DNA from 3 places in the Klebsiella sp. KE9456 genome. Region 3 is predicted to be linked to each of the others. Evidence: predicted binding sites of a transcription regulator. Region 3 holds the regulator's gene; each other region holds the start of a gene.
What was found. Region 3 encodes PhoB, which activates phosphate uptake and scavenging genes when phosphate is short. Its sites were predicted from a motif close to CTGTCATAAAACTGNCNNAT; they were not measured.

Region 1 (10,965 bases), on a different contig from region 3:
CCGGTAAATGTCACCACCGCGCCGTCTTCATCACGCCCGGCAAGCCAGGCATACTCGTCGCCGACCTTAAAGCGGTCATGACTGACGATAATGCGGGTTTGCGTCATCTTATCCCCCGGTAACCGGTGGAAAGAACGCCACTTCATCACCCGCCGCCAGCGGATGATCGAAAGTGGTCAGCGTCTGATTCACTGCCGCCAGCAGTTTGCCCTCTTCCAGCGCCAGCGCCCAGCGACCGCCACGGGCGATCAGCTGCTGGCGAACGGCCTCAACCGTGGGGAGCCCATTTGGATCAAGAGTCAGGGAATCGGTGCCGAGCAGTTCGCGCACCTGAGCAAAAAAAAGTACGTTAATCATGGTTATTCTTCCACTCTGAAATCGCCGGATTTGCCGCCGCTTTTCGCCAGCAGGCGCACCGGGCCAATCACCATATCCTTCTGCACCGCTTTGCACATATCGTAAATCGTCAGCGCGGCGACGGACGCGGCGGTCAGGGCTTCCATCTCCACGCCGGTTTTGCCGGTCAGACGACAGAGCGATTCAATGCGCACCCGGTTGTGTTCGGGCTGCGCCTGCAGATTGACTTCGACTTTGCTCAGCATCAGCGGATGGCACAGCGGGATCAGCTCCCAGGTACGCTTTGCCGCCTGAATCCCGGCAATACGCGCGGTGGCGAAGACATCGCCTTTGTGATGGCTGCCGTCGATGATCATCGCAAGAGTCGTTGGCTGCATGTCGACATAAGCCTCGGCACGCGCTTCGCGAACCGTTTCCGCTTTCGCGGAAACATCGACCATGTGCGCTTCGCCCGCGGCGTTAATGTGGGTCAGTTGCGACATAACTTACTTCTTAATATGAGAGATAAAATTGCACGGACGGATGCGCGCATCGAGCTGCGGCGCAATAATATTGTCCCATGCGGTACGACAGGCTTTGGTTGAGCCGGGCATCGCAAAAATTAGCGTGCGGTTCGCCATCCCGGCAACGGCCCGGGATTGCAGGGTCGAGGTGCCGATCTCTTCAAAAGAGAGCATACGGAACACCTCGCCAAAACCTTCCACTTCGCGGTCAAACAGCGGCAGCAGCGCCTCCGGTGTTTGATCGCCATCGGTAAAACCGGTCCCGCCGGTGATCAACACCACCTGAACCTCTTCGCTGGCAATCCACGCCGACACCTGGGCGCGAATGGCATAGCGGTTTTCTTTGACAATCGCCTTATCGACGACCATATGCCCCGCTTCCTGCGCCGTATCGCGCAGCCAGTGACCGGAGGTGTCGTCCTCTTCGCCACGGCGGCTGGAAACAGTGAGAATAGCAATACGGGTCGGAATAAACTCAGCGCTGACCTGGCTCATTTGATCGCTCCTTAAAATGCATTATCCGCCAATATAGGACAGGTTCTGTGTAATACCGGTGTTGCCCTGGTGCAGGAAATGGGTCTGCTTTTTATGCGTTAACGCCTCGGCAATGCGCGCTTCCAGCTCCGGCTGCTGCTGTTCATCGGTGAGCAGATCGCGCAAATCGACTCCGCCCTCACCAAACAGACACAGATGCAATTTGCCGACGGAAGAGACGCGCAGACGGTTGCAGGTGACGCAGAAATCTTTCTCATACGGCATAATGAGACCAATTTCGCCAACATAATCCGGATGACAAAACACCTGCGCCGGGCCATCGCTACGCTGGCGGATCTGGTGGATCCAGCCGCGGCGCAGCAGCGCGTCGCGCAGCACCATGCCAGAGATATGATGGCGGCGAAACAGCCCGCCGCCTTCGCCAGTTTCCATCAGTTCAATAAAACGCAGTTGAATGCGGCGCGGCTGGATCCATGCCAGAAAGGTGTCGAGCTGGTGGTGATTGACATCGCGCATCAGCACCGTGTTGACCTTAACTTTTTCGAAACCAGCGGCAAAGGCGGCGTCAATACCGTCCATTACCTGGTGAAACTTATCCTGACCGGTAATGGCGTAAAACTGGCGAGCGTCGAGGCTATCCACGCTGACGTTAATCGCCGTCAGCCCGGCGTCGCGCCAGCGTTCCACATCGCGCGCCAGCCGATAGCCGTTGGTGGTCACCGCAATCTGACGAATAGCAGCGTTTTCCCGCACGGCGGCGATAATATCGGTGAAATCCCGACGCAGCGAGGGCTCGCCGCCGGTCAGACGCACCTTCTCCGTGCCCAGGGCCGCAAATGCGCGCGTGACATGACGCACCTCGTCCACGCTGAGAAAGCCTTTGTTGGTGACGGCGCCGGGTTGATACCCGTTGGGCAGACAATAGGTACAACGAAAGTTGCAGACGTCGGTAATTGACAGGCGCAAGTAATAAAACTTACGCGCGAATGCATCGGTAAGCTGTGAAGCCATATACACCTTTCCAAATACGGGAGACGCGGTCATTTCTTTCCACGCCCTGGTGGCAACCGAAGTTGTCACGGCCAAAGCACCATATCTTGCGACACAGGCACAGAGGCTAGAGTGTTAACGGATTATGCCGATAGTAGCGCGTTAATGACAGTTTCGCCATTTCCGATTTCGCTATATAATTATGTATATATCGCCACGATCATGCATTTTCGCTACAGAATAGCGAAAAACTACGCTTTTGCATTGATATCGGTCAGTTTGTCAGGATCCGGCCATCGTCTTTTAGGGGTAGATCGGTTACTGTGTGCCCGTTTAATTGAGATAAGGAATTTTTATGCGCAATCGTACTTTCGCCGATCTTGATCGCGTTGTGGCACTCGGCGGCGGGCACGGACTGGGTCGGGTAATGTCCTCCCTCTCTTCTCTGGGCTCGCGCCTCACCGGTATCGTGACAACAACCGATAACGGCGGCTCCACAGGGCGAATTCGCCGTGCGGAAGGCGGTATCGCCTGGGGCGATATGCGCAACTGTATTAATCAATTAAGTGCCGGGCCCAGCGTAGCCTCCGCGATGTTTGAGTATCGTTTTAGCGGTAATGGCGAACTTTCTGGCCATAACCTTGGAAATCTGATGTTAAAGGCGCTGGATCATCTTAGCGTAAGGCCTCTGGAAGCGATCAACTTAATCAGAAACTTTCTCAAAATCGACGCATTTTTGATCCCGATGTCGGAACAACCGGTCGATCTGATGGCCATTGACCACGAAGGACAGGAAGTTTACGGCGAGGTCAATATCGATCTGCTCGCCAGCGTCCCACAGAAATTGATGCTCACCTCGCCGGTTCCCGCCACTCGCGAAGCGATAGAAGCCGTCGCCGAAGCCGATTTGATCCTGATCGGCCCGGGCAGTTTTTACACCAGCCTGATACCTATTCTGCTGCTTGAAGAGATGGCGCAGGCGCTGCGCCGCACGCCGGCGCCAATGGTGTTTATCGATAATCTCGGCAAAGAACACAGCCCGGCGGCCAGCCTGACGCTGGCGGACAGAGTGGCGATTATGGAGCAATATATTGGCAAACGGGTGATTGATGCCCTGGTTATCGGCCCGAAAGCCGATCTCGCGGGGATTGACAACCGGGTGGTCATTCAGACGCCGCTGGATGCCAGCGATGTACCCTACCGCCACGATCGCCAGCTATTACGTCGTGCGCTGGAAAAAGCGATTCAGGAATTAGGTTAATCCCGGACTCACTTTTCAGAGAACGTATTGCCATCAGGCTGAGAATCTTAAGGTTGTCTTAAAATAGAATCGGCAGCATAGCGGACACTCAAGGGAGCGAACTTTTCTCTTAACCGCTATTCCCACGAGTATCGGGCAACAGACGATATTTTAACGCCATGTAGAGAGGCCAGCCGATGAAAGTGTTAGTCATTGAAGATGATGCGCTCCTGTTACAAGGATTAATTCTGGCGATTCAAAGCGAGGGCTATGTTTGCGACGGTGTATCAACCGCTCACGAAGCCGCGCTCTCTCTGGCCGGTAATCACTACAGTCTCCTCGTTCTCGATCTGGGTCTGCCTGATGAGGACGGTCTGCATTTCCTGGCGCGTATACGGCGGGAGAAATTCAGTCAGCCCGTGCTGATTCTCACCGCCCGCGATACCGTTGATGACCGCATCAGCGGCCTGGATACCGGCGCAGATGACTATCTGGTTAAACCCTTTGCCCTGGGAGAGCTGAACGCGCGTATTCGCGCCCTGCTGCGGCGTCATAACAATCACGGCGACAACGAACTGACTATCGGTAATCTGCGGCTGAACCTCACACGGCGGCTGGTCTGGCTTGACGAGCAATCCCTGGATTTGACCCCTAAGGAGTATGCTCTGCTTTCTCGTCTGATGATGAAAGCGGGTAGCCCGGTGCATCGCGAGATTCTCTATAATGATATTTACAACTGGGATAACGAACCCGCTACCAACGCGCTGGAGGTACATATCCATAATCTACGCGATAAAGTCGGCAAATCACGCATCCGCACGGTTCGTGGATTTGGCTACATGCTGATCAACACCGTTGAAACAGAATAACGCTATGGCTCTGTTTGTCAGTGAAACCTGGACCATGCGCCATCGGCTGCTGCTGACCATTGGCGCGATTCTGGTCGTGTGCCAATTGATTAGCGTGTTCTGGCTGTGGCACGAAAGCAAAGAGCAGATTCAGTTGCTGGTGGCCAGCGCCATTGAAGGGCACAATAACCAAAAACATGTGACGCAAGAAGTCCACGAAGCGGTGGCCAGTCTGTTAATCCCAAGCTTGCTGATCATCGGCCTGGCGCTGTATATCTGCCTGCTGGCGGTGAAGAAAATCACCAAACCGCTTTCCAGCCTGCAGCTTGAACTGGAGAATCGCACGCCGGACAATCTGCAGCCTATCGCTCTGAATGAGTCGGTACCGGAAGTCACCGCGGTGACCACCGCGATTAATCAACTGGTATCACGCCTGAATTCCACGCTCGATCGCGAGCGCCTTTTCACCGCCGATGTCGCCCATGAACTGCGTACGCCGCTGGCCGGGCTGCGTCTGCACCTGGAACTGCTGGAAAAAGTGCATGGCGTTGGCGTAGTGCCGCTGATTCTGCGCCTCGATCAAATGACCAGCAGTATTACCCAGCTACTTCAACTGGCGCGCATTGGTCAGTCGTTCTCCGCCGGAAACTATCAGCAAGTTGCGCTGAAAGAGGATGTTATCGAACCGCTCCAGGAGGAGCTTGAGGCCATGCTGGAGCAGCGGCAACAGAAGCTGGCGCTGCACGACAAGGAGGGCAAGGTCGTTGTTTCAGGCGACGTCACGCTGATGCGGGTTATTCTACGCAATCTGGTGGAAAATGCGCATCGCTACAGCCCGACAGGATCGACAATTACCCTGTCAATAACGCCAGGCCCGTCGCCCGTTCTGGCAGTAGAAGACGAAGGCCCCGGAATTGATGAGGCGAAAAGCGGTGAATTGAGCAAAGCGTTCGTTCGCATGGACAGCCGCTACGGCGGTATTGGCCTGGGGTTAAGTATCGTCACTCGTATCGCCCAGTTGCACGACGCCAGATTCTTTTTGCACAACCGTCGGCCAGGGCCTGGCGTTCGCGCCTGGATACTCTTCCCGAAGGCTTCCCGTCAGAATGTCAGCAGCCATTGATGAAAGAAGGCGACGACGATAACAAAGGCGCAGGAGACGGCCAGATATTCGCAGAAAGTTAATTTTTGCATGACGCTATCCTCATTAAATTGAGGAGAGTTTCGCCAAACAATATTAAGCCAGTATTAAGAGGCGGCGAAAAACAGCCCGACGAAGCAATAATTTTTTTACGGCGACAAAACCACGCAGCAAACTGTGCCCCACTCTGCCAGAAGCCGCGACGCTTATCCGCCAGCAAAATCCACGCAGCCTCCCCCCCGGACCACATGAACGAAGCGTGGACAGGGGATTTTTCCACCGGTTACGAAGCCGCAATAAACAGTTCACGCAGTTGATGAAGCTGGTCGCGAATTTGCGCCGCCTCTTCGAACTCCAGATTTTGCGCATGCTGCATCATCTGCGCTTCCAGTTGATGAATTTTCTGCTGCATCGCTTTAGGCGTCAGCGCGACGGTATCCGCCTCAACCGGTGAACGAGACTTACCGCGCCCCTTAACTTTGGTTTTCGCGATATTCTGCCCCAGGGCCAGAATATCCACCACTTTCTTATTGAGGCCCTGTGGCACGATGCCGTGTTCTTCGTTGTACGCCTGCTGCTTCTCACGACGGCGTTCGGTTTCACCGATCGCTTTCGCCATCGACGGGGTGATCTTATCACCGTAAAGAATCGCCTTGCCGCTGATATTACGCGCCGCGCGACCAATAGTCTGAATCAGCGAGCGTTCGGACCGCAGGAAGCCTTCTTTGTCAGCATCGAGGATTGCCACCAGCGAGACTTCCGGCATATCCAGCCCTTCACGCAGCAGGTTGATGCCCACCAGAACGTCAAACTCGCCCAGGCGCAGGTCGCGAATGATTTCCATGCGCTCCACGGTGTCGATATCCGAGTGCAGATAGCGCACCCGCTCGCCGTGCTCTTCCAGATACTCCGTTAAGTCTTCCGCCATACGTTTGGTCAGGGTGGTGACCAGCACGCGTTCGTTGATCGCGGTGCGAATGCGAATTTCCGAGAGCAGATCATCCACCTGGGTAGCCACCGGGCGCACTTCAATAACCGGGTCAAGCAGCCCTGTCGGGCGCACTACCTGATCGATCACTTCGTCGCCGGATTTATCCAGCTCATAGGCGCCCGGCGTTGCTGAGACATAGATCGTCTGCGGCGCCAGCGCCTCAAACTCTTCAAACCGCAGCGGGCGGTTGTCCAGCGCCGACGGCAGCCGGAAGCCATATTCCACCAGCGTCTCTTTGCGCGCCCGGTCCCCACGGTACATGCCGCCGATTTGCGGGATAGTCACGTGGGATTCATCGATCACCAACAGGCCATCAGCCGGCAGGTAATCGAACAGGGTCGGCGGCGGCTCGCCCGGCCCGCGCCCTGACAGGTAGCGCGAGTAGTTTTCAATCCCCGAGCAATAGCCCAGTTCGTTCATCATTTCGAGATCGAACTGCGTACGCTGGCTCAGCCGCTGCTCTTCCAGCAGCTTGTTGTTCTCCAGCAGCACCTTGCGCCGTGCAGCCAGCTCAACTTTAATCTCTTCCATCGCCTGCACGATGCGCTCGCGCGGCGTGACGTAGTGGGTTTTCGGGTAAACGGTAAAGCGCGGGATCGTCGACTCAACGTGGCCGGTCAGAGGATCGAACAGCGACAGGCGCTCAACCTCGTCATCAAACAGCTCAACGCGCAGGGCGATATCGTCGGATTCCGCCGGAAAGATATCAATGACCTCTCCGCGCACGCGAAAGGTGCCGCGCTGGAAAGCCTGATCGTTACGGGTATATTGCAGTTCAGCCAGGCGACGCAAAATGGCGCGCTGGTCAATCAACATACCGACCGTCAGATGCAGCATCATCTTCAGGTACAGGTCCGGGTCGCCCAGGCCGTAGATAGCGGAGACCGACGCCACCACCACCACATCACGCCGCTCCAGCAACGCTTTGGTTGCAGACAGACGCATCTGTTCAATATGTTCGTTAACGGACGCATCTTTCTCAATAAAGGTGTCGGAGCTTGGCACGTAGGCTTCTGGTTGGTAGTAATCGTAATAGGAGACGAAATACTCCACTGCGTTTTCGGGGAAAAACTCTTTCATCTCGCCATACAGTTGCGCCGCCAGGGTTTTGTTCGGCGCCAGCACCATCGTCGGACGCTGCAGATCGGCAATGACGTTGGCAATAGTGAACGTTTTACCGGAGCCGGTCACGCCGAGCAGCGTCTGATGCGCCAGACCATCCTCCAGCCCCTCTTCCAGACGACGGATCGCTTCCGGCTGGTCACCGGAAGGACGGAAAGCAGAATGCAGCTTGAACGGTTTACTCATCAATCAGGACCTGAAGAAGGGTTGAACGGCAGGTGTTTAATTCTACCTTTCAGTACAATTTTTGCCAATAAAAAACACTGGATATAAAAACAGTGCCATATTATCGTATTCTGGCAAACTGGATTTTTTTATCGTCATTAACGGCGAATCACCACGCTCATACGGGATAATCCACCAGACAGTGGGGTTATCCCCAGAAATTTTTGACATTTAACATTTGTCAAGCAAGCAGATGAATGTTTTATGGCCATCGATGACACTTTTCTGACAGGCATTGATTTTATATAATCAATTGATATTTAAAGAGATTAAATAAAAGATGGCTTTCACATCAATTCAGCCGCAGGCCGCATATTCTCTAGCTTACCGCAAGTTTTCTAACTCTAATACACAAGGTTATCCACAGGAATAGTGGATAACTGTCTCCAGCCCATGACCTGTGCCACCCGGAGAACATTGCTCGCCGCGAGGAAACCCGCGATGAAAAAAAATTATTGAATTTTTTTTGCTGCTTACTGGCTAAAAACAGGCGGATTTTTTATGACTTTTTGCACCACATTTCAGCGTACTGGCACCGGGAAAGTGCAATATCTCGCCTGACTCCCCCCCTTTTTACCTGGCTACATCTGTATTCACCAGCAAATACCGAAAGTTCTTTTTCCTGGCAAGAGATTTGCAGAATCTTCTCGTCGCCCGCTCGCCCAGGAAAGGAGAAAACGTCTATGTTGAATCTACGAGCCGTGAACCACTATTACGGAAACCAGCACTCGCTGTGGAATGTTGATCTTGAGCTTATGCCCGGTAAGTGCACTTGCGTAATGGGGCGCCAGGGGATGGGGAAAACCACGCTCGTCAACTGTATTACCGGCTATCTGCCCGTTGCCAGCGGCAGCATGACCTGGCAGGACGTGGGAGCGGCGCCCTACGATCTGATGCCCCTCTCCGCCCAGTCGCGTAGCGCTATCGGTATTGGCTATGTCCCGCAGGATAAGCGTATCTTTTCGCAGCTGAGCGTAGAAGAAAATCTGCATATCGCCCTCGCGGCCAGCAGAGAGCCTGATTTAGCGGTAGCAGGCGAAATTTACGATCTGTTTCCGGAGCTCTACTCCCTGCGACAAAGCAAGGGCATTACGCTAACCGCTGACGATCAGTACCAGTTAGCCCTGGCGCGGGCGCTGATAACCCGTCCGCGCCTGCTAATCCTCGACGAACCTTCGCGCGGCAGCGGCCAGCGCTTCCTGCATAAGTTGGGCGATTTATTGGTGCGTCTGAATCGCGATATTGGCCTGACGGTGCTGATCGCCGAGCAGCACCTGCCGTTTATTCGCCGGGTAGCGGATCGTTTTTGCCTGCTGCACTGCGGGCGCAGCGTCGCCCAGGGGGACGTTATTCAGCTGGATGAACCGCTGCTGGAGAAATGGATGACCCCCGATCCAGCGCGTTAAGGTCGAGGTACTGTCCGAGGCCTTCGTGCGGTACGGCATCCCCCAGCCACGGTATCTCGCCGAGAAACGGTGCCTTCAGCATCCGTTGTAACGTCACCAGATACTCAGCGTGGCGCTTGCCTGGCGGCTGGATATCGTTGGCTATCCATCCCACCAGCGGCAGTCCGGCCTGGCGCACCGCCTGCGCGGTAAGCATCGCATGGTTGATACACCCCAGTTTGACCCCCACCACGAGTATCACCGGCAGTTGCTCCTTTTGTACCCAATCAGCGAACGTGAAGGTTTCTGAAAGCGGCGTAAACCAGCCGCCCGCCCCTTCAACCAACAGCCAGTCCGCCAGCCCCTCCAGGGCGCGCAAGCCAGCAGAGAGCGCCAAAGCGTCAATCGGCCTGCCTTCGTCAGCACTGACAATGTGCGGCGACGTCGGCTCGGCAAACGTGTAGGGATTCACCTGCTCATAGCGTAGCGCGACCCGGCTGTTGCGCTGCAAAGCCAGCGCATCGTCATTGCGTAGCCCTTCAGCCGTATATGCGCTGCCGGAAGCAACAGGCTTATAGCCAACACTCCTGAAGCCTGCGCGGTTAGCCGCCTGTAGCAGGGCGCAACAGGTCACGGTTTTGCCGACTTCGGTATCGGTCCCGGTGACGAAAAAGCGTTTAATCACGTTCGATAACTCCTGTAAACAGATAATACGTCAGCGGACACTGCCCCTGCTGCTGCGGCCAGGCGATCTGAAGCTGGCGCAGTTTGCCGCGACTGAGCGGCGCGGGAGTGCGCCCCCGATGCAAATGGGTTGCGCCAATACCTTTCAGCGACCGCATCGCGCTGAGCGCATCGGTAAACGACAGAGTGATAACGTGGACGCGGCTGGTGACGCGGCGACCCGCCAGCGCCTGACTCACCGCCCGTTCGCTGAGAAAACGGTTGGAATGCGGCAGGTCGTCAATGGCTCGCCAGGCCTGATTCAGTTCCGGCAAAGAGCCTGCCAGCAGTGTACTGAACGCAACCCGGCCGCCGGGACGCACTACCCGACACAATTCGTTGATAGCGGTAGCGAGATTATCGCACCACTGAACGGCGAGGTTGCTCCACGCCAGGTCAACGCAGCAGTCCGCCAGCGGCATCGATTCAATATCCCCTGCGACGTAGCAATGGGCGCTGTCCCCGCGTCGGGCTTCCGCCAGCATATCGACGGAAAGATCCAGCGCGGTTACCCGACTCCCCGCCTCCCGCCAGGCGCGGCTCATTGTACCGGGACCGCAGCCCGCATCGAGCACGTCAGGAAAGCCGTTTATAGGGAGTTGATCGCGCAGCAGGGAGGCGCTGAGACGCTGTAGCTCGTCATGTTGCGTGTAATGGCCGGCCGCGCGGCCAAATGCCGCCGCCACCGCGCGCTTATTCACCGCCGCCATGCAGCACCTCCAGCAGGCGGACAATATCGGCGGACTCATGCGCCGCCGTCAGGGTCAGGCGCAGGCGCGCGCTACCGGCGGGAACCGTCGGCGGGCGGATTGCCGTGGCCCAGCAGCCCTGCTCGCGCAGGCGCGCCGCCAGCCGCAACGCCCGGGCGTTATCGCCAACGATCAGCGGCTGAATCGCGCTGGCGGATGGCGTCAGTTCGCCGGGATACGTGGCTATTTCACGGCG
Region 2 (10,965 bases), on a different contig from region 3:
GTACCAGCTCCCGGCATCCACTTTTTGCAGATCGCTCCACGCCAGCTCGCCCGCCACGCCCCAGCCGTTGCTGGTGCGTTCGAGGTTGTCGTCGTGCAATAAAAAAATCTGCCCGTCTTTCGATAACTTAGCGTCAAACTCAATCATCGTATGGCCATAACGCGCACCGGTATCGATGGCCGCCAGAGTATTTTCCGGGGCCAGTTTACCGCCGCCGCGATGGGCAACAATTGAGGGATAAGGCCAGTGACTCATACGCGTCGTCCTGTCTCACTATCAAAGAGGTGCAAATGATTCTGCGGCAAATGCAGCCACAGCGTATAGCCAGCCTGAGGACGCTGCTGGTGCGGCAGCCGAACCACCAGCTTCTGCTCGCCCCACCGCCCGTGGGCAAGGTTATCAGCACCTAAAATCTCCAGCGTATCCATAACCAACGGTACGCCACCTTCCGCCTGAGAGCTTAATGCAAAATGTTCCGGGCGGATACCCAGCGTCATCTTACGCCCGGCGTAGCGGCGATGCGCGTTATTCATTGGCAAGCAGACGCCCCCCTCAAGCTCAAAGCGGCTGCCATCGTCGCTGACCCGGCCTTCCAGCAGATTCATTGCCGGGCTGCCGATAAAGCTTGCCACAAAGCGGCTGGCCGGTTTTTCGTACACGTCGACCGGCGTACCAATCTGTTCAGCGATGCCTTTATTCATCACCATCACTCGCTGCGCGAGGGTCATCGCCTCGACCTGATCGTGGGTTACGTACAGCGAAGTGGTATTCAGACGACAGTGTAGCTGTTGCAGTTCAAGGCGCATCTGCACGCGCAGTTTGGCATCAAGGTTGGAGAGCGGCTCATCAAACAGGAACACTGCCGGATCGCGTACAATCGCCCGTCCCATCGCCACACGCTGACGCTGACCGCCGGAGAGTTCACGCGGGCGACGCGTTAACAAACCGTCCAGTTCGAGGATCCGCGCCGCTTCCCTGACGCGCTCGGCAATCAGCCCTTTGCCCATGCCGCGGATTTTCAGCCCCCAGGCCATATTCTCTTCCACGCTCATATGCGGATAGAGGGCGTAGTTCTGGAACACCATCGCAATGCCGCGATCTTTCGGTTCCATTTCGGTGACGCGCTGGCGGTCAATCCAGATATCGCCGCTGGTGACCCGCTCAAGCCCGGCCACCATGCGCAGCAGTGTCGATTTACCGCAGCCGGATGGCCCAACCATCACAATAAATTCGCCGTCCGCGACGTCCAGCGTCAACGGTTGGATCACCTGGGTTTTAGCATCCCAGCTTTTGGTTACTGCCTGTAATTTTAAACCAGCCATAAAATTTCCTACTTCTCACTGTCCACCAGGCCGCGCACAAACGCCCGCTGCATGGCTAAAACGATGACCACCGGGGGAATCAGCGTGAGCAGCATCGCCGCCATCACCAGGTTCCACTGGGTGGTGCCTTCACCAAATGCGATCATCCCTTTAATGCCCGCCACCGCAGTACCGAGGTTCACATCCTGAATAATCAGCAGCGGCCACAGATACTGGTTCCAGCCGTAGATAAAGGTGATGACGAACAGCGCCGCAAGATTGGTTTTCGACAGCGGCAGTACGATATCGCGGAAGAAGCGCATCGGTGACGCGCCATCGATACGCGCGGCTTCAATCAGCTCATCCGGCAACGTCATAAAGAACTGGCGGAACAGGAAGGTGGCGGTCGCCGAAGCCATCAGCGGCAGCGTGAGTCCGGCATAGCTGTCGAGCATTTTCAGGTTGGCGATCACTTCCACGGTCGGGAAAATGCGCACCTCAACCGGCAGCATCAGGGTAATAAAGATCATCCAGAAGAACAGGTTGCGCAGTGGAAAGCGGAACCAGACGATGGCGAACGCGGAGAGCATCGATACCGCGATTTTGCCTGACGTAATACCCAATGCCATGATGAAGCTGTTGAGTAACATCAGCCAGAACGGCGCACTGTTGGCCGCCACGCCGTTCAGCCAGATGTTTTTTATGTTGTCGAGCAGATGCGCGCCGGGAATCAACGTCATCGGCGTTTCAAAGACCGCTTTACCATCCAGGGTCGCGGCAACAAAGGCGACGTACAGCGGGAACAGAATGACGGCAATGCCTAAAATCAACATAGTGTGGCTGAAAATCGTCAGCCCGCGACGGTTCTCAATCATTGGTAGCGCACCTTACTTTCAACATAGCGGAACTGCACCACCGTCAGAATAATGACGAGGAACATCAGCACCACCGACTGGGCGGCGGAAGCGGAAAGATCGAGTCCGGCAAAACCTTCGCGATAGATTTTATAAATCAGCGTCGTCGTTGCCTGCACCGGTCCGCCGCCGGTAGCGGCATCAATCACCGGGAAGGTATCAAAGAAGGCGTATACCAGATTAACCACCAGCAGGAAAAAGCTCACCGGCGCAATCAGCGGCAGCGACAGCCTGAAGAAGCGGCGAACCGGCCCGGCGCCGTCGATCGCGGCAGCTTCCACCAGCGAGCGCGGGATGGATTGCAGCGCGGCGAAAAAGAACAGGAAGTTGTAACTAATCTGCTTCCATACCGAGGCGAAGACCACGAGGAACATTGCCTGGCCGCTGTTCTGCGCATGGTTCCAGTCATAGCCTAGTTCGGCGAGAAAATGCGTAATCAGCCCGCGGCCTGGGTTAAACAGAAAAATCCACAGCACGGCGGCGACCGCAGGCGCCACGGCATAAGGCAGCAGCATCAGCGTCTGATAAAAACGGCTGCCGCGCACCACATAATCCACCAGCGCGGCGAAAAACAGCGAGATCAGCAGCCCGCTGAAAGTGACCAGCGTGCTGAATTTAATCGTGGTCCAGAAAGAATCCAGGTAGTACGGGTCATGGAACAACGCGAAAAAGTTAGCCAGGCCGACAAACTGGCTGGAGAGCCCAAATGGATCGACATTCTGCAGGGAATACCACAGCGCTTCGCCCGCGGGCCAGATAAAGAAGATGACGGTAATCGCCAGCTGTGGCGCGACCAGCAAATATGGTAGCCAACGAGAGCGGAATACCGGACGGGATGATGACATAAGCGTTTGGTTCCTGAACAGCGCCGGGTGGCGGCTTCGCCTTACCCGGCCTACGGTCTTGTAGGCCCGGTAAGCGTAGCGCCACCGGGCATTTTGTTAAGACTTCGTCGACTGCTCAAAACGGCGCAGCAGTTGATTACCGCGCTCAACGGCGGAATCCAGCGCCTGTTGAGGCGTTTTTTTACCGGTCCATACGCTTTCCAGTTCCTCATCCACGACGGTGCGGATCTGCGGCATATTGCCCAGGCGCAGGCCTTTGGTGAACGGTAACGGCGGCTTGTTCAACATCTGCCGCGTCGCGATATCAGCGCCAGGATTCTTATCGTAGAAGCCCTGCTCGCGGGTCAGGTTATAAGCGGCGGTGGTAATCGGCAGATAACCGGTTTTCTGGTGCCATTCGGCGGCAATTTCCGGTTTGGTCAGGAAATCGAGGAATTTGGCGACGCCGGTATAAGTGGCGTTATCTTTACCCTTCATCACCCACAGGCTGGCCCCGCCGATAATGGCGTTTTGCGGCGCGCCCTTCACGTCGGCGTCGTAGGGCATCATACCCACGCCATAGTTGAACTTAGCGTACTGACGGATATCGGCCAGCGAACCGGAAGAGGCAGTGGTCATCGCGCAGTCGCCGTTATAGAACTTCTCGGTAGACTCATCTTTACGCCCGTAGTAGCTAAAATCGCCCTTCTTGTTCATCGCTTCAAGCAGGGCGATATGCTTCACCTGCACTGGCTTGTTGAATTCCAGCACCGCATCCGTACCGTCGAAGCCGTTGTTTTTGGTGGCGACCGGCAGCCCGTTCCAGGCGCTGAAGTTTTCAATTTGAATCCAGCCCTGCCAGCCGCTGGCGTAACCGCACTTCATTCCGGCGGCTTTCAGCTTCGCGCTGTACGCCGCAAGATCCTGCCAGGTTTTCGGCGGCTGGTTCGGATCTAATCCGGCTTTTTTGAAGGCGTCTTTGTTGTAATACAGCACCGGCGTGGAGCTGTTAAACGGCTGAGAGAGCAGATGGCCGGTTTTGGAATCGGTGTAATAGCCGGAAACGGTCGGCACGAACTGCGACTCATCAAACTTGATGCCCGCATCGCTGAATACCTGATAAACCGGCTTAATCGCTTTGGACGCCATCATCGTCGCAGTGCCGACTTCATAAACCTGCAAAATAGCCGGCGCGTTACCGGTACGGAAGGCGGCGATGCCTGCGCTCAGGCTCTGTTCATAGTTGCCTTTGTACACCGGAACAATTTTGTAGTCCGGGTTGGCTGCGTTGAAACGTTGCGCCAGTGAATCAACTTCTTTCCCCAGTTCCCCTTCCATTGAGTGCCAGAAAGGAATAGTGGTTACCGCCAGCGCTTGACCGGCAAATGCCAGGCTAAGCGCCAGCCCTAAAGCTGTATGTCGTAACGATATCATCGGTTATCTCTCTTGTGTTTCAAATGCGCGATTTCACGCGTTTTATGTTCGCGGGAGTAACATGACACGCTCGAATGACAGAAAAATAACTGTTTTATTACAATAGCATTACGGCTAATTGGCAAAATGGTGATGAAACAGTGAAAAAGGGCCGATAAATGGCAAAGTGAAAAAGAGACGCTGTGCGGACTACAGATAAATGAGGATCTGTAGTTAAATAGGGGTTGTTAAAACGTTCTCTCCGGCGAACCGTCACAAGGAAAAATATGAAGGCGCTTCATAAACCTACCGAGCGTGTCTTACTCATTCTGGAAACATTAGCCAACGCGGAGGGGATGACGCTCTCTGAACTGTCGCAGAAAACGGGCATTTCTAAAGGGACCATATTTCCCATCCTCAAATCATTACAATACCGGAAATATATCAGTTACGACGATCGCAACGGTATTTACACCCTGGGCATCTCATGCGCGGTTCTGGCCAGTTCAACGGTGGAAAAAGAGTTCTGGCTTAAAATGATCAACAGCGAAATGCAGGCGGTGGTCAATGAATGCAATGAGGTTTGCCAGCTCGGCATTCTTGATGATGCCTGGGTGCTCTATGTTGATAAAGTCCAGGGCGACCAGACCGTACAACTGGTATCGAAGGTCGGTACCCGCCTTCCGGCAATCTGCTCCGCATTAGGAAAAGCGCTGTTACATAAGCACCGCGACGACGAGATTCTGGAACTTTATCCGCAAGGTTTTCCTCGCGTCACCGCACGCAGCGTCAGCAATATAACTCAGCTTCGTCAGCAGTTAACCCAGGTCGCCGCCAACGGCTATGCCATGGACGATCGGGAAATCAACGACGATACCATTTGCTTCGCCGTTCCTCTGCAGCAGAAAGGTATTATTCTGGCCGCGATCAGCGTTTCACTGCCGTTTTTCCGCGCCACCGATGAAAAAACGCAGCAGGTCACTCATGCGTTGCAAGAGGCGAAAAATCGTATCGAAAGCGTGCTGAACAAGCTGCCCGATATCAAAAATTACTGATCAATCCCCGTCATCCTTCACGTTGCCTGTGCGTTGACTGTGGATTACCCGGCCTACGGCCTCACCTCTACGAGGCCCGCGCAAGCGCTGTGCAAAACGGTTGACCGCTTTGTCATGCAACTCAAATTATTTAAGATGGATTCGTCGACAATCCCGCCGGAATTGTGATTACCCACACAATATCAATATTTAATTCCCCGTAGTGGCTGCTTGTCAGCCCGTCTATTTATCTATTAATTCATTAAGTTAATTACTTATCCCGCCGCGTTTTGCGCCATTTGACTTCCCATTCCCCCATGTGTTTACTTATTCATGATCGAAAATACAAACATCATTTGTATATACGAACAACGCAAGAGGTAAAATATGCAAAGTCGTTACATCACCCCGGCAATAACCGTTTTTGATGAACGTGGAAGACTGGATCCTGAAGGCAATTTCCGCCTGTACGATTTCATCAAAAATAGCGTGTCGGGATTTGTCGTCATGGGCAGCACCGGTGAGTTTTTCTCCCTGGATATGAAAACATCCCGTCAGATTATTCAAATCGCGGCGGAATTTCCCCGCGGAGGAATACAGGCTTATGCGGGCGCCAGTCGCATGGATATTGATGAGTGCGTGGAACTGGCAAACTACGCTGATGAGTGCGGACTTGATGGGGTCATGATCATCAGCCCCTGGTACTTCCGCCTGACTGATGAAGGAATTTATACATTTTACAGTCAGATAGCGCGCCGAACTGCCGCAAAAATCTTCATCTATAACTTTCCGGAGCGCACCGGCTATTCCGTCTCGCCGGAAATCTGTCTCCGGCTTGCCAGAGAATTCCCGAACATTATCGGCCTGAAAGACACCGTTGCGGACACCAGTCATACCTCGCAGGTGATTCGCCAGGTAAAATCTGAACGACCATATTTCGAAGTCTATGCCGGTTATGACAATAACTTTGCCCACAATGTCTTGTCCGGAGGGAATGGCTGTATTGGCGGTTTATCCAATATTTGCCCTGAGATCTTCCGCGACTGGATGCAGGCATTTAATGATAACGATCTGCGCCAGATCTCGCTATATCAGCAAAAAGTGGATGATTTAATGGCTATTTATGCGGTTAACGATCCGTTCATTCCGACATTCAAAAAAGCGTTACAACTGCGCGGAATTATTGAGTCCGACCGCTGCACGCCACCTTTTAGCCCCCTATCAACCTGCCAGACCGCAAGTATCCAGCAGATACTTTCCCGTGCTGGTATCGCCATTAATGCCTGACCCCAGCACGGAGGTATGATGAAAACGATCGCCGCTTACGACAACCCGGTATTAAATTCCGCCATTACGAAATCGTGGAAGCGCCTGGTGCCACTGATGTTTATTTTATACTTCATCGCCTTTATCGACAGGGTCAATGTGGGATTCGCCAAAGAGGCGATGCAGGTCGATATTGGCCTCTCCAGTTCCGCCTTTGCCCTCGGCGCGGGAATATTTTTCGCCGCCTATGCGCTGTTTGGCATCCCCGCCAACCTGATCCTGAATAAGATTGGGGCGCAAAAATGGTTAAGTATCACCACCATTCTGTGGGGCGTACTCTCTGCGCTCACCGGCCTGGTCCAGACGGAAACTCAGTTTATTGTCCTGCGCTTTTTACTGGGCCTGGGCGAAGCGGGTTTTTACCCCGGCATTCTGCTACTGGCCTCGATCTACTTTCCCAATAAGGTTCGGGCATCTGTGGTCGGCATCTTCGTGCTCGGCGTTCCCCTGGCATTGACCTTAGGTTCGCCAATCTCCGGCGCGCTTCTGGAAATGCACGGATTCCTCGGCAAGCCCGGCTGGTTCTGGATGTTCTTTATCGAAGGGATCCCGGCGGTCATCATGGGCATCTTCGCCTGGTTCTGGCTTGACGATACCCCGGCCCAGGCTCGTTTCCTGAACCAGGAGGAGAAAAAAGCCCTTATTGAGCAGCTTCAACTGGAGCAGAAACAGACCGAAACCAGCAGCGTTATCACCGCGCTGAAAAGCCTTAAAGTCTGGCACCTGGCGCTGATCTACGGCACCATCCAGATCAGCGTTTATGGGCTGATGTTCTTCCTGCCTTCGCAAGTCGCCTCGCTGATGGGATCCACGCTCGGCTTTAAGGAGTCATTAGTTGCCGCCATCCCCTGGGCCTGTTCCGCAGTAGGGGTCTATTATATTCCACGTCTGGCGGACAAAATGCCAACCCGCCGGGTTGTGATTTCAGTCATTTGTATGCTGGCTGCGGCGCTGGGGCTGTTCGTTTCCGCCTGGTCCGGCCCGGTACTGGCCATTGCCGCCCTCTCCCTCTCGGCAATCGGCTTCCTCTCTGTACAACCGATTTTCTGGACCTTTCCGGCGCAAATTGTGTCAGGGTCGGCACTGGCGGCCAGCATCGGTTTTTGTACCACGATGGGCGCTTTTTGTAGCTTTCTGGCACCGCTCATTCGCGTTGAAGTCGATGCGTTCTTTGGCAATGATTCGGCGGGCCTGATCGCCCTGTCCCTTATCACCGTCTGCTGCGCATTGCTGATTGCCGCGCTGGCGGGCAGAAAGGCGGCCAGTAACGTCGCGGTTCCCCATCACTAAGGTTCTGATGTGCTGATAACAAAGGATAACTAAAATGCAGACCATCTTAAAAATTGACCCTACTGACAACTTGATCGTTGCGCTGCAAGACTTACGCAAAGACCAGCGGGTTAACTGGAATAATGAAGAGTATCTCCTGCGTAGCGATGTCAAAGCCAAACACAAGTTCGCCACCCTGGATATTGAACCCGGCGATATTGTTTCTCTGTACGGTGTCCCGGTAGGCAAAGCAACGCGGCCTATCGCCCGCGGCGAAGCCGTCACCACCGAAAATATCAAACACTACGCGGCCCCGGTTTCGCTTGATGACGTCGCGCCCTATGACTGGCAGCAGCCGGATATCTCCGCATGGCAGACGCGGACGTTTCGGGGAATCGTCCGTGAAGATGGCCGGGTCGCCACGGCCAATTACTGGCTGGTCATTCCGCTGGTTTTCTGTGAAAACCGCAACGTTCAGCGCGTCACCGATGCGCTGAACGACGCCCTGGGCTATGCCAATAACGGCCTGAAAAATTTCGCGCGCCGGGTGGCCTCGGCCGATGTCTTCGACGATAAGCGACATCTCCCCTTCCCTCATCTTGACGGCATCCGCTGTATTACCGTCAACTCAGGCTGCGGCGGCGCCTCCTCAGACAGCATGACCATGTGCGACGTCCTGGCCGCCTATGCCGATCATCCTAATGTGCTCGGCGTAACGGTCTTTGCGCTGGGCTGTGAAAAAGCGCGTATTGTCGATTTCAAAGCGGCGCTCGCGAAACGCAACCCGCAGTTCAACAAGCCGGTGATCTACTTCAGGCAGCAGGACTGGAGCAGCGAAGAAAAAATGATGCAGGATGCATTGACCGAGACCTATAACGCCATTCGCGAAGCGCCCGTCGCTGAACGGCAGGAGGTCCCGCTCTCTGAACTCAAAATCGGCGTGAAATGCGGCGCCTCGGACGGCTTCTCGGGGATCAGCGCGAATCCGGCAATGGGTGAGGTCTCGGACCGTCTCGTCGCTCTGGGCGGCGCTTCCGGGCTGGCGGAGTTCCCGGAACTGTGCGGCGCGGAAGGGGATCTCGTTCAACGCTGCAACAGTCGCGATCTAAAAGAGAAGTTTCTGTCGCTGATGAAAAACTATGAACACGTGGCTAACTTCTTCGGCACCACCATCGCTGATAATCCCAGCCCAGGGAATATTGCCGATGGCTTGATCACCGACGCCATCAAATCTGCCGGTGCAGCGAAAAAAGGCGGCAGAGCACCGGTTAGCGCGGTATGCGACTATGCAGAACCGATGGCGGAGCGCGGGCTTTCGCTGGTATGTACGCCGGGCAACGACGTGGATGCGGTGACGGGGCTGGTTGCTGCGGGATGCAATGTCGTTATCTTCTCAACCGGATTAGGCACGCCAACAGGGAACCCAATCGTTCCGGTACTCAAAATCTCCACCAACTCGGCTCTCGCGAAAAAGATGCCGGATATTATCGATTATGACTGCGGGCCTATTATTGAGGGCACGCCGCTGGCAGAAATCGCCGACGGCTTGTTCGAAAAAATCATCGCCACCGCCAGCGGACGCTGGCGAACCAAAGCGGATGCGCTCGAACAGTTTGATTTTATGTTATGGAAACGCTCTCTGGAACTGTAGGCATCGGGCAAAACGCCCGCCAGAAGGCGGGCGTCAGATTGATGACAAAGTGCGTTTTTCCGGAATTGCCCGGCGGCGCTTCGCTTGCGCGGGCCTACGAAAACCCATAACATGATGATATTATTGGTTTTACATGCCAGGTAAGGCGATAGCCGCCCGGCGTTTTTAATTAACTACCCGCCCAGATAGGCGCTGCGTACTGCTTCGTTAGCCAGCAACGCATCGCCGGTATCGGATAGCACCACGTGACCGTTTTCCAGCACATAGCCGCGATCGGCAAGCTTCAGCGCCTGGTTGGCGTTCTGTTCGACGAGGAAGATGGTCATCCCCTGTTCGCGTAGCTGTTCGATAGTATCGAAAATTTGCTGAATGATAATCGGCGCCAGTCCCAGCGAAGGCTCATCCAGCAGCAGGAGGCGCGGCTGGCTCATCAGCGCCCGACCGATTGCCAGCATCTGCTGTTCACCACCGGACATGGTGCCCGCACGCTGAACCCGACGCTCAAGCAGACGCGGAAACAGCTCATACACCCACTTGATGCGGGTCTGGAACTGGTCGCGATCGGCAAAAAATCCCCCCATCGCCAGGTTCTCTTCCACCGTCATCCGCGAGAAGACGCGACGCCCTTCCGGAACAATCGCCACCGCTTCACGCATGATTTTCGCCGTCTGCCAGTCAGTAATATCTTTACCATCGAACACAACGCGCCCGCTGGAGGCGCGCGGATCGCCGCACAGGGTGCCCAACAACGTGGTTTTCCCCGCGCCGTTGGCGCCAATCAGGGTAACGATCTCCCCCTGATTGATATGCAGGCTGACGTTGTGCAGCGCCTGGATTTTTCCATAGTGCGCGCTAACGCTATCAAAAGATAACATCGTTTTTTCCATCTTATGCGTCACCACCATTATGCTTCACCTAAATAGGCACGGATCACGTCCGGGTTATTGCGGATCGCTTCCGGCGTACCGTTGGCCAGCGGCGTGCCCTGGTTTACCACGTAAATACGGTCGGAAATGCCCATCACCAGCTTCATATCGTGCTCAATCAGCAGGATAGTGGTGTTGTGATGGCTGCGCAGCTCGGCGATCAGTTCGTCCAGCTCTTTGGTCTCTTTCGGGTTTAGCCCCGCAGCAGGCTCATCCAGCATCAGGATTTCCGGCTGCGTCACCATACAGCGGGCGATCTCCAGACGCCGCTGGTCGCCGTAGGCCAGGTTACTGGCCTGGCGGTTGG
Region 3 (10,965 bases):
CAGGTGCTCAAATCTGTGTCTTGAGGTTTATTGGGTATATATCCTGGGTATCGGTTAACAAACGTGGAACAGCGACAGGCCCGAATGAAAGCGGCGACCATCACATCGTTCCCGCTCAATAGCTTAACCAGTAAGCGCACTCCCTAAATCCCAACAAAGTGTCATTCTCTGGGGAGAATGATGATATTTCGCACACCGGAGCCCTGATGGCTTATCCGTCAGGCCGCGTAGTGTCATATCTGGACGTTGCCACAATGATATTATCGTTGAGAAACGAAACAGATAACGACAGATATTTATCTTTTTATGTCGCGGACAGCGGATATATCAAGGCAAATATTCTGCACATTGACGATTATTGGGTATACTTCAATGTGCAGATTGCACTGCTTCAGGATTTTGCGGTTATGACGGGTGTATCAAGACGTACATCGTGAATGTTGAAGTGGATTAGAACCCGGGTTATCGGGTCTGATGAAAATGTTCATCGTGAAACAGTAATGGAGATAGGGATAGATGGGATTATTAAGTTTTGTGAAAGAAGCGGGCGAAAAAGTCTGGGATGCCGTATCCGGCGGCAGCAAGGAAGATCAGGCCGATAAGCTGAAAAAACACATTGATAGCCTTAACCTGCCTGGTGCCGAAAAGGTCAATATTGATGTCGCGGACGATGGTACCGCGACGGTGACGGGCGACGTCGGCTCACAGGAAGATAAGGAAAAAATTCTGGTAGCGGTAGGTAACGTCACCGGGATTGGGCAAGTCAATGATAGCGTTACTGTGACGCAAAGCGGGGCGGAAAGCCGTTATTACACGGTGAAATCCGGCGATACCCTGAGCGCCATCTCGAAAGCAATGTATGGCTCCGCCAATGACTACCCGCGTATTTTTGAAGCCAATAAACCGATGCTGACGCATCCTGACAAGATCTATCCGGGTCAGGTACTGATTATCCCGGCGAAGTAAGTCGTGAATTAAAGATTATTAGCAATGTTTGTAGGGAGTCGGCAATGGGATTATTCGATCTAATCGGCGGCATGTCTGGCGGGCAGGCTGGCAAGGCTGAGCAACTTCAGGCGATCATGGCCTGGATTGAACAGCAGGGCGGTATCCAGGGAATTCTGGAAAAATTTCGCAACGGCGGCTTAGGTGAAATCGTCGAGTCGTGGCTTAGCCAGCAGAGCAATATGCTGGTAAATAGCGAGCAGATCGCTTCGGTGTTTGGTTCGCCTGCGCTACAGGAACTCGGCGCGAAACTGGGCATTGATTCGCAAACCGCCTCGGCGCTAATTGCCGAATACTTGCCAAAAATCGTCGATGGTCTGTCACCGCAGGGCGAAGCATCGGCTGAGGGCGATCTGGTCTCTGCAGGGATTAATCTGCTGAAAGGTAAGTTATTTAGTTAGATTTACGTCATTTGAGTATTCACGCGTGGCAAATTACAGGCCTGTATTCAGGCCTGAGACTGATGATAAACCTGTATCAGATATTGTGCCCGCATTTGCGCCGGGCGGCGGCTAACGCCTTGCCCGGCCTACAAAAATTATGATATCAATAGGTTACACATCACCTGTCGGTCCGCGCAAGCGAAACGCCGCCGGGCGATTCCTGAACAATGCACGCGGATGACTGCCCCCTAACTGACCAGCATTATTCTCGCCGCTACCCGTATCCCAGAACCGGCACAACCCGATCGCACCTGAACCACTACAGATCAGGCGCTGAGGATTAATTTTTGGCGATCAAACGTTCCGGTAACAAAAAGCTGAAACACGTGCCTTTACCCGGCGTACTCTCAATTTCCAGACGGCTGTCGTGATGACTAATGGCATGCTTGACGATCGCCAGCCCCAGTCCACTGCCGCCGGTCTGCCGCGAACGCGCTTTATCCACCCGATAAAAACGTTCAGTCAGGCGTGGAATATGTTCCGGCGCGATCCCCGGCCCGTTGTCCTCCACACGGAACAACGCCCCGTGCGGCGCACGCTGCCAGCTAACGGTGATTTCCGTTCCCGCCGGGGTATGATTAACCGCGTTATACACCAGATTGGAAATCGCGCTACGCAACTGTTCTTCATTGCCCAGCACTTTTAGCGCCTGATCGACTGAAAAATGCAAAACATGCTTCTGCTGGCTTAGCGTTTGTGCCTCGCGTTCAACGAGCCGCAGCATCATCGGAACATCAATTTTATCGTTCATCGCCAGCACCGGCGCCGCTTCAATTCGCGACAATGTCAACAACTGTTTCACCAGCCCTTCCATACGCTGCGTTTGCTCGCGCATGGTGTGTAACGCTTTTTCGCGCGTGGCCCCGGCCAGTTCCTGCTCCTGCATCATCTCCAGATACCCCTGCAATACCGTCAGCGGGGTACGTAACTCGTGGCTGACATTGGCAAAAAAATTACGCCGCGCCCCTTCGAGATTGTGCATCTGCGTAACATCGCGCGCCACCATCAACAGTTGATTATCGCTATAGGGCATCACGCGAATTTCCAGATGGCGGGCATTATTCAGCACCAGATTAAGCGGTTTTGAAAAGTCTCTGTATTTCAGATAGTGGGTAAATTCAGGATAGCGCAGAAGATTAAGGATATTCTGCCCATTATCATCCGGCCAGCGCAGATTCAGCAGTTGCTGGGCCAGACCGTTGCACCAGAACATGACGCCATCTTCCGTGGTCAGCACCACCGCATCAGGCAGAGATTCCGCACCGCTGCGAAAACGCTTAATCAGGCTACCCAGTTCGCGTCGACGCTTTTTATTACGCATCTGCATCTGATGCAGACCGTACAACAGCGGTTCCCAACTGCCGCTGCCAGGCGGCGGCGTCATGCTGCGATCAACCCACAGCCACCACGACAGGCGCATAAGATTCCAGAAATGCCAGATAAGAAGCGTTGTCACCGCCGCTAACAGAAACCACGGCAGATGACCCAAAAGCGCCCCGAGGATCAGGGCCGGGATACAACACAAGAAAAGCTCAAGCGCCAGCCTTTTCCATGACAGCCGTTCCAGCACGGGTCACACTCCTGTCAACATTCAGAAACGGGTAGAGAAACGATATCCCGTGCCGCGAACCGTTTGCACCATCCGATCATGGCCGCTATGTTCCAGCGCTTTACGCAGACGACGAATATGCACGTCCACCGTTCGGTCTTCTACATAGACGTTAGTTCCCCAGACATGATTCAGCAACTGTTCGCGGCTATAGACCCGTTCCGGATGTGTCATGAAGAAGTGTAATAATTTAAACTCCGTTGGCCCCATCTCCAGCGGATTTTCGCCGGTCATCACGCGATGTGAAGACGGATCGAGGCTCAGCCCCTGCATCTCAATCACCTCTTCCACCGCCATCGGCGAAATGCGTCGCATCACGGCCTTAATCCGCGCCACCAGCTCTTTCGGTGAGAATGGTTTGGTAATGTAATCATCCGCTCCGGTTTCCAGCCCGCGGACGCGATCTTCCTCTTCGCCGCGTGCGGTCAGCATCACCACCGGAATATCGCGGGTCATCGCTTCACGCTTAAGTTGTTTAATAAACTGCAGACCTGACCCACCCGGCAGCATCCAGTCAAGGAGGATCAAATCAGGCCAGGGTTCATTGAGTTGATTAACCGCGCTGTCAAAATCTTCCGCCTCAACCGGCTGAAAGCCGTTTTGCTCCAGCACAAAGCAGACCATTTCACGGATTGGAGCTTCATCTTCAACGACCAGAATTCTTCTCGCCATTATTTACCCTGTATTTTTTAGCCATCAGTATAGAAGTGCGCGGCCATTATGCGTCAGATTTATGACAGATTTATGAAAAAATGACGGACTGATGAACACGGATTTTGAATTATGACACGGACTTAACTCACCGCAGAGCGGTGTTATCCGGGGTGCTTAAAGGCGGCACGGGAGCAGGTCTCTGGCGCACAGGTAACGATGTCACCGGGGCGAGCGTAGCCAACACATAAGCAACCAGGAGTATGACAGGTATATAATACCGCTTACGTTTTTTCGCTAAGGGACCACTATGCGCATCCTTCACACGTCAGACTGGCATCTGGGCCAGAATTTTTACAGCAAAAGTCGCGCCGCTGAGCACCAGGCATTTCTCGACTGGCTGCTGTCCCGCGCACAGGAGCATGACGTTGATGCGATTATTGTCGCTGGCGATATTTTTGATACCGGCTCTCCGCCAAGCTACGCGCGCGAGCTGTATAACCGTTTTGTCGTTCAGCTACAGCAAACCGGCTGCCAGCTGGTGGTGCTGGCAGGAAACCACGATTCAGTGGCGACGCTTAATGAATCGCGGGACATTCTCGCCTTCCTGAAAACCACGGTGGTGGCCAACGCGGGTCACGCTCCCTTTATTTTGCCGCGGCGCGACGGTTCACCGGGGGCCATTTTTTGCCCGGTGCCCTTCCTGCGCCCGCGTGAACTGGTGACCAGCCAGGCCGGACACTCCAGCGGCGAAAAGCAGCAGCAGCTTCTCAACGCCATCAGCGACTACTACCAGCAGCAATACCAGCAGGCCTGCGCCCTGCGCGGCAACCAACAACTGCCAATTATTGCCAGCGGCCATTTAACCACCGTCGGCGCCAGCAAAAGCGATGCAGTTCGCGAAATCTATATCGGTACTCTCGATGCTTTCCCGGCAAGCCACTTCCCCCCTGCCGATTATATCGCGCTCGGCCATATACACCGGGCGCAGATCGTCGGCGGCTGCGAGCATATTCGCTATAGCGGCTCGCCCATCCCGCTGAGCTTTGATGAAACCGGAAAAAACAAAAGCGTCAATCTGGTGACCTTTCGTGACGGCCGCCTGGCGGAGGTCACGCCCCTTATCGTGCCCATCACCCAGCCGCTGGCGGTCTTAAAAGGCGATTTCGCCAGTATTGGCGAGCAGCTTAATCAATGGCAAAGCGACGATCGGTCACCTGCCGTATGGCTGGATATCGAAATCACCAGTGATGAATATTTACATGATATTCAAAGGAAAATTCAGGAAAAGACCGAAACGCTCCCGGTAGAAGTGCTGCTGGTGCGCCGCAGCCGCGACCAGCGCGAGCGCATTCTGGCGGGAGAAAGACGGGAAACCCTCAACGAACTACGGGTCGAGGATGTCTTCGCCCGTCGTCTGGCGCTGGAAACCCTGGAAGAGGCGCAACAGCAACGCCTGGAACACCTGTTTAATGCAACCCTGCATAGCCTGAACGGTGAGGACCGCCTGTGAAAATCCTGAGCTTACGCCTGAAAAATCTCAACTCGTTAAAAGGTGAATGGAAAATCGATTTCACCCGCGAGCCGTTCGCCAGCAACGGACTGTTCGCCATCACCGGGCCAACGGGTGCCGGGAAGACCACGCTGCTGGATGCCATCTGCCTCGCGCTGTATCACGAAACCCCGCGCCTGAGCAGCGTGTCGCAATCGCAAAACGATCTGATGACCCGCGATACCGCCGAGTGCCTGGCGGAAGTGGAATTCGAAGTTAAAGGTACCGCCTACCGCGCCTTCTGGAGCCAGAACCGGGCAAGAAACCAGCCGGACGGTAATCTGCAGGCCCCGCGCGTCGAACTGGCGCGCTGCGACGACGGCAAAATCCTCGCTGATAAAGTCAAAGATAAGCTGGAGATGACCGCCTCGCTCACCGGGCTGGACTACGGCCGCTTCACCCGTTCAATGCTGCTATCGCAGGGGCAATTCGCCGCCTTCCTCAACGCCAAACCCAAAGAGCGTGCCGAATTGTTGGAAGAGCTAACCGGCACCGAAATTTACGGCCAGATTTCCGCTCTGGTCTTTGAAAAACATAAGCTCGCTCGCGTTGAGCTGGAAAAAATACAGGCCCTGGCCTCCGGCGTCCTGTTGCTGAGCGATGAACAGCAGCAGTCACTCCAGAAAAGTTTGCAAGCGCTTACTGATGAAGAAAAACAGCAGATTAGCGAACAGACCCGTCTACAACATGCGTGTCAGTGGCTGGTGCGTCGCGACGAACTGACAGCGGAAGACCGAAAAGCGCAGGCCGCGCTGCGCGAGGCCCGACAGGCTCTCGAACAGGCCCAGCCGCAGTTGACTGCGCTACTCAATGCGCAGCCTGCGGAGCATTTACGCCCGCACTGGACGCGTCAGCAGGAACAAACCGCCGCGCTGGCGCAAATTCGCCGCCAGAGAGAAGAAGTAAATGCTCGCTTACATGAGAAATTACGCTTACGGGCTGGCATTCGTCTCGCCGCGCAGCAACAGTCAGAACGCCTGCACGCTCTCCGGCAAACGCTATCAGCATGGCTGAAAGAGCACGAGCGCTATCAACAATGGGAAAATGCGCTGGCGGGCTGGCGGGCGGCGTTTCAACAACAATCACGTGACACCCAGCAGCAATCCGCATTACAACAGCGTCTGGAGGAAGCCAGCCGCAAACTGGCCGAGCTACCGTCCGCCAGCCTGACGCTGGATGCCGAACAGGTCAGCGCCGGACTGTCTCTGCACGCCGCCGCCCGGCCGCTTCGCCAGCAACTCTCTGCTCTGCATAGCCAGTTGCAACCACTGGGCCAACGTCTGGAACAGCTCAATCGCGCCGGGCAGACCAGTAAGCAGGAGCAGACGCAACTGGAAGCCACGCTGGCCCGGCGTCGTCAGGCATATAAAGAAAAAAATCAGCAGTTCAGCGATGTCAAAGCCTTGTGTGAACTGGAAGCGCGTATCGCCAGTCTGGAGGCTGAACGTACCCGCCTGCAGCCCGGCTCGCCCTGCCCGCTCTGTGGCTCTGAACAACACCCGGCCATCGCCGCATATCAGGCGCTGGCTCCTGACGTTAATCAGGCGCGGCGCGATGCGCTTGAGCGTGAAGTCAAACAACTGGCGGAAGCTGGCGCGCTGGTACGTGGCGAGCTGGATGCGTTGCTTAAGCAGCAGCAAAAAGAAGCCGCCGAGAAAGCATCACTTCTTCAGCAGAAGCAAGCGCTTACATTACAGTGGCAAGAGACGATCGCTGGATTGAATATCAACCTGACGCCGCAGGACGATATTCCCGGCTGGCTAAATACGCAGCAAGAGCATGAACAGCGACTGTACCAGCATCAACAGCGTCTGGCCTGGCAGACCCGACAGCAGGAGAGCCAACAGCAGCTACAGCAGCTGCGGCAAGAACACGCGCAGCGTAGCGCCGCGCTGGAGAGTGAACTGGCCGCATTCGCCCTTAGCTTACCCGCCGCGGACCAGGCCGCGGGCTGGCTGGCGCAGCGGGAAGAAGAGAGCCGCAGCTGGCAAGCTAAACAGAACGAATTAACGGCCCTGCAGGAACAAATCCAACGGCTTTCGCCGCTGCTGGAGACCCTGCCGGAAACGGAGCAGCAGACCGAGCCTGCGTCGATCGAGGGCTGGCGTCAGGTACACGATGACTGCCTGGCGCTCCAGAGCCAGTGGCAAACGCTGGGGCAGCAGGAAAACCAATTACAGGCCCAACTGACAGAGACCGCACAACAGTTCAGCGCCGCGCTGGCCGCCAGCCCGTTTGCCGATCGGCAGGCGTTTCTCGCCGCGCTGCTGGATGAAGAAACGCGCCAGCGGCTCGAAAACCTGAAGAAGACACGGGAAAGCTCGCTACAGCAGAATCAGGCGCTGGCGCTGCGGGCCCGCGCCGCGCTGGATAGCCATAGCCAGCAACCGCCGCAGGAAAGCGATAGTAGCCAGCCGCTTGAGCAGGTGCGGGAAAAGCTCCAGCTGTTGACATCGCAGTTGCGGGAAAACAGCGCTCGCCAGGGCGAAATTCGCCAGCAGTTGAAGCAGAATGCCGAAAATCAGCAGCGTCAACAGACGTTACGCCAGCAGATGGAGCACGCCGCGCAAGAAGTGGATGACTGGGCGTGGCTGAACTCACTTATCGGCTCCAAAGAGGGCGATAAGTTCCGTAAGTTTGCGCAAGGCCTGACGCTGGATAACCTGGTGTGGCTGGCCAACCATCAGCTCAACCGCCTGCATGGCCGTTATCTGCTACAGCGTAAGGCCAGTGAAGCGCTGGAACTGGAAGTGGTAGATACCTGGCAGGCGGACGCGGTACGCGATACGCGGACGCTTTCCGGCGGCGAGAGTTTTCTTGTCAGCCTCGCGCTGGCGCTGGCACTGTCCGATCTGGTGAGCCATAAAACGCGGATCGATTCGCTGTTTCTTGATGAGGGCTTCGGTACGCTCGATAGCGAAACCCTTGATACCGCGCTGGATGCGCTGGACGCACTGAATGCCAGCGGCAAAATTATCGGCGTGATCAGCCATGTCGAGGCAATGAAAGAACGCATTCCGGTACAGATTAAGGTAAAGAAAATCAATGGGCTGGGCTATAGCCGTCTGGATAAGATCTTCGCGGTGGAGTGAGGCGCGGCTTCGCTGGTGCGCCCCGCCCCATTTGGTGAGCCCGCAATCAATCAGCGACGACCTGAGCGCTGAAAGTCATAATATCCAGAGGCGAAAACACAGCTCGCTTCTGAAATAACACGAGTTACACCGATTTACAGCGGCCACAGCCAGGCCGCTCCGCGCACGCCGCTGGAGTCACCGTGCGCCGCTTTACGAATCGGCGTCTCGCATTCGCCGCCGAATACCCACGGTTTCAGCAAATTCGGCACCGTCTGATACAATCGGTCAACGTTGCTCATTCCCCCGCCCAGTACAATAACGTCCGGATCGAGGATATTCACGACGTGCGCCAGTGATTTCGCCAGCCGCATCTCATAGCGGCTCAGCGCCAGTTCCGCCAGCGGATCTCGCTCGCCGACGCGCTGCATAATCTCGCTCCCCTTCAGCGAATGACCGCTTAAGCGATGATAATCAGTAGTAAAACCGGTGCCGGAAATAAATGTTTCAATACAGCCCTGCTTGCCACAATAGCAGGGCACCTCTTCCCGATAGCGCAGTTCGTCGTCATCCATCCACGGCAGCGGATTATGCCCCCACTCGCCCGCCGTCCCGTTACCGCCAATATGCGCGCGACCGTTAAGCGCCACGCCAGAACCACAGCCGGTGCCAATAATCACCGCAAATACCGTTTGCGCCCCGGCCGCCGCGCCATCCACCGCTTCCGAAACCGCAAGGCAGTTCGCATCGTTCGCCAGCCGTATTTCCCGTCCCAGGCGCTGACTGAGGTCTTTATCAAACGGCTGACCGTTGAGCCAGGTCGAATTAGCATTTTTAACTACGCCCGTATAGGGCGAAATTGAACCAGGGATGCCGATACCGACCGTACCTTTCTGCCCGCTGGCCTGCTCAGCCATCTCCACCAGCGAGGCTATCGTCTCTATCGTCTGCCGATAATCCTCTCTCGGCGTCGGCAAACGGTGGCGAAATAACTGCTCCCCCTGGTCGCTTAGCGCGATGACTTCCGTTTTTGTTCCACCTAAATCAATCCCAATACGCACTGTTAGTTCCTCACCCCGATTAACAATGCAAGCATAGCGACAATTCGCTATCATGCCCGCTGGATTTAATAAAAAAGCCGTGGAAATTATCATGCTTTGGTTCAAAAATTTAATGGTTTACCGTCTCAGCCGCGACATTTCCCTGCGCGCGGAGGAGATGGAAAAACAGCTTGCCGGTCTGGCGTTTACTCCGTGCGGCAGCCAGGATATGGCCAAAACCGGTTGGGTACCGCCGATGGGTTCGCACAGCGATGCGCTGACGCATACCGCAAATGGCCAGATCGTTATCTGCGCGCGTAAAGAAGAGAAGATTCTGCCATCGCCGGTGATCAAACAAGCGCTGGAAGCGAAGATCCTCAAGCTGGAAGCTGAACAGGGCCGCAAGCTGAAGAAAACCGAAAAAGATTCGCTGAAAGATGAAGTGCTGCACGCCCTGCTGCCGCGCGCCTTCAGCCGCTTTAGCCAGACCATGATGTGGCTCGATACCGTCAACGGATTGATTATGGTGGACTGCGCCAGCGCTAAAAAAGCGGAAGACACGCTGGCGCTGCTGCGTAAAACCCTGGGCTCGCTGCCGGTTGTCCCTCTGGCTATGGAAACCCCGATCGAGCTGACGCTAACCGAGTGGGTACGTTCCGGGACCGTCGCTCAGGGCTTCCAGCTACTGGACGAAGCGGAGCTGAAAGCTATGCTGGAAGATGGCGGTGTGATCCGCGCGAAAAAGCAGGATCTGGTCAGCGACGAGATCGCCGTGCACATTGAAGCCGGTAAAGTCGTGACCAAACTGGCGCTCGACTGGCAGCAGCGTATTCAGTTCCTGATATGCGATGATGGTTCGATTAAACGTCTGAAGTTCTGCGATGAATTGCGCGATCAAAATGAAGATATTGACCGGGAAGATTTCGCTCAACGCTTTGATGCGGACTTTATTCTGATGACCGGCGAACTGGCAGCGTTGATTCAGAATCTGGTGGAAGGATTAGGCGGCGAAGCGCAGCGTTGATATTCTGAGCTCCTTCCTGCACCGGCAGGAAGGAGCTCAGGCGATGTCCCGTAGCAGGTCGTTGCGTCTAAAGCCCGGCATCGGCCCCCACACGCTATTGCGGGACACGGCCTGACATTACAGATAGCGGCATAAATAAGACGTTGGCTCAGCCACCTGCAAATTAAACTCGCTATTTCCCGGAACGTTGAATACTTCACCGGCGGCGTACACTTTCCACTCAGTCTCGCCCGGAAGAAGCACGTTCAGCGCACCGCTAACCACGGTCATCTCTTCCGGCTGCCCGGTGCCAAAGGTATATTCCCCTTCCGCCATCACGCCAACGCTGGCGCGACCGGTGCTGCTGCTGGTGAAACCAATAGATTTTACTTTTCCGTCAAAGTATTCATTGCTTTGAAGCATAAACTCGCCCTTATGATCTTGTGTTGAAGGCACAATATAGGGGGCGCTCGTTACCCCTGTCACGTAAAATTAACGCACGACGGCAGGTTAAACTAATAGTTCTGCCGCCAACCGAGAAACCAGCACATTTGACAACAGAACCGGGATATCCAGCGCTTTTTGTAACAC

Region 1: uvrB (excinuclease ABC subunit UvrB) is a predicted target of PhoB. The motif match lies at 8,125-8,144, and genes of this name have one in related genera.
Region 2: ugpB (sn-glycerol-3-phosphate ABC transporter substrate-binding protein UgpB) is a predicted target of PhoB. The motif match lies at 4,557-4,576, and genes of this name have one in related genera.

The regions. Positions count from the first base shown of each region.
Region 1 covers NZ_JBDYQK010000005.1:70,218-81,182, forward strand. Annotated here, with positions in the region: gene moaE (molybdopterin synthase catalytic subunit MoaE) at 1-107, opposite strand, end outside; gene moaD (molybdopterin synthase sulfur carrier subunit) at 109-357, opposite strand; gene moaC (cyclic pyranopterin monophosphate synthase MoaC) at 360-839, opposite strand; gene moaB (molybdenum cofactor biosynthesis protein B) at 843-1,355, opposite strand; gene moaA (GTP 3',8-cyclase MoaA) at 1,377-2,366, opposite strand; molybdenum cofactor riboswitch at 2,354-2,492, opposite strand; gene yvcK (uridine diphosphate-N-acetylglucosamine-binding protein YvcK) at 2,701-3,606, shown strand; gene pmrA (two-component system response regulator PmrA) at 3,783-4,454, shown strand; gene pmrB (two-component system sensor histidine kinase PmrB) at 4,459-5,556, shown strand; gene uvrB (excinuclease ABC subunit UvrB) at 5,858-7,873, opposite strand; gene ABK821_RS06695 (ABC transporter ATP-binding protein) at 8,596-9,318, shown strand; gene bioD (dethiobiotin synthase) at 9,260-9,982, opposite strand; gene bioC (malonyl-ACP O-methyltransferase BioC) at 9,975-10,730, opposite strand; gene bioF (8-amino-7-oxononanoate synthase) at 10,714-10,965, opposite strand, start outside.
Region 2 covers NZ_JBDYQK010000013.1:119,770-130,734, reverse strand. Annotated here, with positions in the region: gene ugpQ (glycerophosphodiester phosphodiesterase) at 1-255, opposite strand, end outside; gene ABK821_RS15115 (sn-glycerol-3-phosphate import ATP-binding protein UgpC) at 252-1,322, opposite strand; gene ugpE (sn-glycerol-3-phosphate ABC transporter permease UgpE) at 1,331-2,176, opposite strand; gene ugpA (sn-glycerol-3-phosphate ABC transporter permease UgpA) at 2,173-3,060, opposite strand; gene ugpB (sn-glycerol-3-phosphate ABC transporter substrate-binding protein UgpB) at 3,157-4,473, opposite strand; gene ABK821_RS15095 (IclR family transcriptional regulator) at 4,740-5,507, shown strand; gene ABK821_RS15090 (dihydrodipicolinate synthase family protein) at 5,874-6,773, shown strand; gene ABK821_RS15085 (MFS transporter) at 6,792-8,102, shown strand; gene ABK821_RS15080 (altronate dehydratase family protein) at 8,137-9,732, shown strand; gene livF (high-affinity branched-chain amino acid ABC transporter ATP-binding protein LivF) at 9,906-10,619, opposite strand; gene livG (high-affinity branched-chain amino acid ABC transporter ATP-binding protein LivG) at 10,637-10,965, opposite strand, start outside.
Region 3 covers NZ_JBDYQK010000026.1:46,992-57,956, reverse strand. Annotated here, with positions in the region: partial or broken gene ABK821_RS21650 (IS630 family transposase) at 1-24, shown strand, start outside; gene lysM (peptidoglycan-binding protein LysM) at 517-966, shown strand; gene ABK821_RS21640 (YidB family protein) at 1,011-1,406, shown strand; gene phoR (phosphate regulon sensor histidine kinase PhoR) at 1,729-3,018, opposite strand; gene phoB (phosphate response regulator transcription factor PhoB) at 3,040-3,729, opposite strand; gene sbcD (exonuclease subunit SbcD) at 4,019-5,221, shown strand; gene sbcC (exonuclease subunit SbcC) at 5,218-8,352, shown strand; gene mak (fructokinase) at 8,487-9,392, opposite strand; gene rdgC (recombination-associated protein RdgC) at 9,484-10,395, shown strand; gene ppnP (pyrimidine/purine nucleoside phosphorylase) at 10,513-10,797, opposite strand; gene ABK821_RS21600 (AroM family protein) at 10,885-10,965, opposite strand, start outside.